Regions from separate parts of the Mesorhizobium sp. UC74_2 genome, predicted to be linked through region 2. Evidence: predicted binding sites of a transcription regulator. Region 2 holds the regulator's gene; the other holds the start of a gene.

Region 1 (3,208 bases), 3.0 Mb from region 2:
CATAGTAGGCTGGATCGCCCAGCACGATTGACAGGTTTTCGCCGGCATCCTTGAGGCGGATGTGAGCCTCGCGCACCAGCGCGCCACCGATGCCCGTGCCGTGGAAATCCGGCTCGACCGCAAGCGGCGCAAGCGCCACCGCAGGGAACTGCCTGCCACCGTTCTCGACATAGAGGCGCGAGAACAGGATATGGCCGACAACCTGGCCCTCTTCTTCAGCAACCAGTTCCAGGACGGCATCGCCTTCGGTGACAATCGCATCGACGAGACCAGCTTCGGTCTGCTGGCCGAAAGCATGTTCTTCAACGAGGCGGATCGCCTCGCGATCCCGCGGCGTCGCCGCGCGTATCGACATCATGCTCATGACAGTTTCATTCCTTCTTCCAACTTTGCGCCGCGCAGGAACTCCTGTGCGGTAACGGGCTTGCCACCCGCACGCTGCACCTCGACCAGCCTGACCGCGCCTGACCCACAGGCGACCGTCAGCCGGTCGTCGAGAATTCCTCCCGGTTCCCCCATGCCATCGACTACAGTCGAACGAAGCAACTTCAGTCGTTCGACACGGCCGCCGATCGTGGCCTCGCACCATCCGCCGGGGAAAGGCGAAATGCCGCGAACATGATTGTGGACCACATCCGCGGGACGGGTCCAGTCGATCCGGGTCTCCGTCTTATCGATCTTCGCGGCATAGGTCACGCCCTTGGCGGCCTGTTCCACAAAGCTCAACGTGCCCGCCTCCAGCCGTGACAAGGCCTCGACCATCAGTCCGGCGCCCGCCACCATCAGTCGGTCATGCAGTTCGCCGGCCGTCATATCGGGATCGATCGCCAGTTTTTCAACCAATCCGACCGGACCGGTATCCAGCCCCTGTTCCATCTTCATGACCATCATGCCGGTTTCGGCATCGCCGGCCATGATGGCACGCTGGATCGGTGCTGCACCACGCCAACGTGGCAAAAGCGAGGCGTGACCGTTGAGGCAGCCAAGGCGCGGCGCATCGAGGACGGGCTTTGGCAGCAGCAGACCATAAGCGACAACAACGGCAACATCGGCGTCCAGAGCCCGAAACGCGACCTGTTCGGCCTCATCCTTCAGCGAGACTGGCGTATGCACGGCTATGCCGAGCCGCTCAGCCTCACGCTGCACCGGCGAAGGCGTCAATTCCAGGCCGCGCCGGCCGGCGGCACGCGGTGGCTGGGTATAGACGGCAACAATGTCATGCCCGGCCCCGGCCAGCGCACGCAACGTCGCGACCGAAAAATCAGGCGTGCCCATGAAGACCACGCGAAGCGCCATGAATGTGTCCCGGGTCAGCCCACCAGGCGGCTCGGCGCCTTGTCGCGGGCAAGCTTCTTGAATTTCTTGACCACCATATCGCGCTTCAGCTTCGAGATGTGGTCGATGAACAGCACACCGTTCAGGTGATCGATCTCGTGCTGCAGGCAGGTGGCCATCAGCCCATCGGCTTCGATCTCCTGCAGGCGGCCGTCGCGATCCAGGTAACGGACCCGGACGGTGGCCGGCCGCTCGACCTCGGCATAATAGTCGGGGATGGACAGGCAACCTTCCTCATAGACCGAGCGCTCGGAACCGCTTTCGAGAACGTCCGGATTGATGAAGACATGCGGAGCAGGCGGCTCGCCTTCCTTGGCGAGATCGATCACCAGCATGCGTAGAGGCTCCCCGATCTGGATCGCGGCCAGACCGATGCCCGGAGCGTCGTACATTGTCTCCAGCATGTCATCGGCCAGCTTGAGCAACGGTTCGTCGATGCGCTCGACCGGCTTCGAAACCTGGCGCAGGACGGGATCGGGAAGAATGATGAGCGGCTTGATCGACATATCGCTCACCTAAAACCTTGCAGGGAAAGCGTCAACCGCACTGCCGTCAGCATGTTCATGGTTTGATCTTCTCCTGTCGCAAGAATCGTTTATGCTGGTCGGATGAACGACCTCAGTTCCATCCTTTCCGAACCTGTAGCCCGGCTCGGTGCGACCACAGTCACGCTGGGCCAGGTGCTGGGTTTCGTCGTGTTTCTCGTCCTTGTCCTGTTCCTGGCGCTGATCGTCGCCTTGTGGCGCGCTGCCAAGGCGCGCAGCATCGCCGCGGCCGAAGCGGCAGATCACGCCCGTGACGCCGAAGCCCGCATGGCCGGCATCCTGCAAAGCCAGGCCGAAATGCAGGGCCGCATGGGGGCTCTGGCGGAGGTATTCGGCGCGCGCCAGGCCGAACTGACGCAGTCAATCGGCCAGAGGCTCGACGCGATGACCGGCCGTATCGGTCAGACGATGACCGAGCAGACGAAGTCGACGCATGAAAGCCTTGCGAGGCTGCAGGAGCGACTGGCCGTGATCGACACCGCGCAAGGCAATATCCAGTCACTTGCCGGACAGGTGGTGCAGTTGCAGGCGATCCTCTCCAACAAGCAGACGCGCGGCGCCTTCGGTCAATCTCGCATGGAGGCGATCGTTGCCGACGGACTGCCGCACGGCTCGTACGAATTCCAGGCAACACTTACCAATGGCAGCCGGCCGGATTGCCTGGTGAAAATGCCGAACGCCGCGCCATCGCTGGTGGTCGACGCCAAGTTTCCGCTCGAGGCCTGGAACGCCATCCGCGCCGCCGAAAGCCCCGAGCTGCAGAAGGTGGCAGCGCAGGCGTTCCGGCGCGATATCGAGGTGCACATCCGCGACATCGCCGAGAAATATCTTATCCAGGGCGAGACCCAGGATACCGCATTCATGTTCGTGCCCTCGGAATCGGTGTTCGCCGAGATCCACGAAAATTTCGAGGCGCTGGTGCAGCGTGCCCATCGCGCCCGCGTCGTCATCGTCTCGCCGTCACTGCTGATGCTGTCGATCCAGGTCATCCAGGCGATCCTGAAGGATGCGCGCATGCGCGAACAGGCTCACCTGATCCAGGGCGAAGTGATCCGGCTGATGGAGGACGTCTCGCGCCTCGATGAAAGGGTCCGCAAGCTGCAGACCCATTTTGGCCAGGCCTCGAAGGATATCGACGATATCCTCGTTTCCTCTTCCAAGGTCACCAAGCGCGGCCAGAAGATCGAGGCGCTGGAATTCGGGGGAACGGAAAGCGCCGACGAAACGGCGGCCGGGCAAGCCAAAAACGGGTCCGCGCCACGGAGCGCAGACTCCAAGACCGGGCAGCTCAGGCTCCGCGTGGTCGATCCCGACGACGCCTGATCGTT
Region 2 (3,208 bases):
CGGCATTCCGGACTCCGTCAACGAAGCCATGCGAAGGACGGGTATCTATCACATCATCTCGATATCCGGCCTGCACATGGCACTCGTCGCAGGAACCGTGATGTTACTGCTGCGCGGCGCTTTCGCGTTGTTTCCGGATTTCTCAGCGCGCCGGCCGGTCAAGAAATATGCTGCGTTCGCAGCCATTTGTTCGATTTCCGCATATCTCGCGATCTCCGGGGTGGTGGTCGCGGCGGAGCGTAGTTTCATCATGCTGTCGGTGATGCTGATTGCGGTACTGTTCGACCGAGCGGCGCTGTCGATGCGCAACCTGGCAATCTCGGCGATGATCGTGATCCTGACCGCGCCGCATGAAGTGGTCGGTCCGTCTTTCCAGATGTCGTTCGCCGCGACTGCCGCCTTGATCGGCGCGTATGCGGCTTGGGCGCAACGGCGTGAAGTCATGCCTACCCCGGCACCGCTGGCACGCTCGTTCACCGGCTTTCTCGCGCACAAGTCGCTGATTGCGGTTGCTGGCATGGCAGCAACCTCGATCATCGCCGGCCTTGCCACGGCGCTGTTCGCGGTCTGGCATTTCCAGCGGGTCTCACCCCTGAGTTTGTTCGCCAACCTGGCGGTGATGCCAGTGGTTTCGTTTGTCATGCTGGCTGCCGTTCTCAGCGCGATTGCCATGCCGTTTGGCGCCGATGGACCGTTTCTCTATGCGATGGGCAAGGGACTGACGGTGATGATGGTGATCGCGGACTGGATTTCGCAGCGCTCCCCGGTTGACGGGGTTGGCCTTGTCTCGACGCAATCGGTGCTCTTCATTGCCGTGGCGCTTGCCATCGGTGCGATGGCGACGACATGGCTACGTTTGCTGGCATTGCCATTTGTGCTGGCCGGTCTGACAGCGATGGGCAATGTAGAAACGCCCGATGTGTTGATCTCGGAGGACGCACGGCTCGTTGCCCTGCCAGTCGGCGATGACAAACTCGCTGTCAGCCGGGCACGACCCAATCCCTTCACGCTCGACAACTGGCGCCGGGCGCTCAACGTAGAGACGACGGTCTTGCCAGAAGATGTTTCGAGTGACGTCGAACTGACTGTAGAAAATGCACTCGACATGCCGCTTGGCACGCCATTCCTGTGCACACGCCAGCTGTGCTTCGCTCGCCATCCATCGGGTGCTGTCGTGGTGACGACCGCTCGCATCGATGCAGCCAGATCGGCTTGCGGAGTCGCGGCACTCATTGTGATCGACGATGCGACCGCACCAGACCCCTGCAACGATCCGACTGTGGTGGTCGTCACCAAGCAGGATCTGGCCCGCGTCGGCAGTGCTGCGGTGCGCTTCGATTCCTCGCCAGATAAGCCGGCTAATATCTCGTTCGCGATCGATGCCAAAGATCGACCCTGGCATGTCCAGCGGGAATTTACGCGCGAGGCGAGGGGATTGCCGCCTCGTCTTGAAAAAACGCCTAAATCCAAGCCCAAACCGTCGAACTCAAACCACCCCGCCCATTCAGACACACAATTTCCCGGAAAGTCTGTTTCCGGCAATCTGTAGTCGGCTAAATTTGTAGGGTGTCCGGTCTAATAGCGACGGATCAATCCGACCAGTTTACCCTGTACCTTGACCCGATCCGGTCCAAAGATTCGTGTTTCATAGGCAGGATTGGCTGCTTCCAACGCAATCGAGGCACCCTTGCGACGGAAACGCTTGAGCGTCGCCTCTTCCTCATCGACCAATGCCACGACGATCTCGCCGGGATTGGCCGAATTGGCATTGCGGATGATGACCGTATCGCCATCGAAAATGCCGGCTTCGATCATGGAGTCGCCTTTGACTTCCAGGGCGTAGTGCTCGCCTCCCGAAATCATGTCCGGCGGTACGGAAATCGAATGGGTGCGGTGCTGGATCGCGTCGATCGGTACACCGGCAGCGATGCGTCCCATCACGGGGATGGAAACGGAAGCTGCGACGTCGTCGTCATTGCTAGGCGCCTGCAGGCGTTGCGGCTCCTTGGGTACAGAACGCCCCAGGCTGCCCTGGATGACCGCCGGAGAAAATTTCCTGGCTGCGTTAAGGCCGGGAGCAATCGAATCCGGCAACCGCAGCACTTCCAGCGCGCGAGCCCGGTTCGGCAATCGGCGGATGAAGCCACGTTCCTCCAGAGCAGTTATTAGCCTGTGGATTCCTGACTTGGAGGCCAGGTCCAGCGCCTCTTTCATTTCGTCGAAAGAAGGGGGGATTCCGCTTTCCTTCAGCCGCTCATGGATGAAGAGCAAGAGCTCATGTTGCTTGCGTGTCAGCATCGCCACCCTCCGTGGAACGGAACCGGAATCAGAAAAACAAACCCGGAACAAACACTATCTGTTCCATTTGTGTTCCGCAACCATTTAAAGTTTAATGAATTTGTTGACGCTTTGTTCAGCCTAGCAAGAAGCCAGGCCGTTCTCTGTTGCCATATCTCCCGTCGCAGAGCCGGCCGAAGGATGCTGCCCTACCCTTACTCGGCAAATAGATTCTCAGCCATGTAGTCCACGAAAACCCGTACTTTGGGCGAGAGATGGCGATTTGTCGGCCACAATATTCGAAACGTACCCGTTTCGCCGAGATAATCCGTCAGCAGCGGTACCAACTTGCCTTCGGCCAATTCTGCAGACACGGCGAACGGCGGCAGACAGGTGATACCGAAGGACCGTTCGGCGAGGTAGATCAGCGGCTCCAGCGTGCTGGCAACGGTGGTCACGGGAAGATCGAGTTTCAGGTCACAACCGCTGCGCACGAGGGGCCAGGGCTCGAGCCGCCCCGAATTCGCATAACGATGGTGGAGACAGCGGTGCTTGAGCAGGTCCTCCGGCACTCTGGGCGTGCCATGTTCGGCGAGATATTTCGGTGCCGCGACGAGTTTGTGCCGAAAAGTACCGAGTTTGCGGCTTATCAGGCGCGTGTCCCGGATGTCTCCGGTGCGGATCACCGCGTCAAAGCCCTCTTCGATGACGTCGACCAGCCGGTCTGTAAAATCAAGGTCGAGATTGATATCCGGATATTGTTCCATGAAGGCCGATATAGTGGGCATCAACAGCATGCCCGCGAGCGGGAGAGAGACGCGAAGCTGTCCTCGAGGGCTCGCCTGCGATCTCGAAAGCTGGATCTGCGCTTGTTCGTATTCCGATTGAATGCGCCGGCAGGTTTCGAGAAAGAAACTGCCTTCCTCTGTCA

What was found. Region 2 encodes LexA, which represses DNA repair genes until DNA is damaged. Its sites were predicted from a motif close to TGTTCNNNNTGTGTTCNG; they were not measured.
Region 1: a site for LexA is predicted at 1,894-1,911, ahead of ACFJIU_RS26375 (DNA recombination protein RmuC). Genes of this name have one in related genera too.

The regions. Positions count from the first base shown of each region.
Region 1 is NZ_CP170562.1:5,414,350-5,417,557, forward strand. Features, by position in the region: partial or broken gene ACFJIU_RS26360 (GNAT family N-acetyltransferase) at 1-364, opposite strand, end outside; gene fmt (methionyl-tRNA formyltransferase) at 361-1,296, opposite strand; gene def (peptide deformylase) at 1,311-1,841, opposite strand; gene ACFJIU_RS26375 (DNA recombination protein RmuC) at 1,944-3,203, shown strand.
Region 2 is NZ_CP170562.1:2,163,641-2,166,848, forward strand. Features, by position in the region: gene ACFJIU_RS10530 (ComEC/Rec2 family competence protein) at 1-1,549, shown strand, start outside; gene lexA (transcriptional repressor LexA) at 1,576-2,298, opposite strand; gene ACFJIU_RS10540 (LysR family transcriptional regulator) at 2,493-3,208, opposite strand, start outside.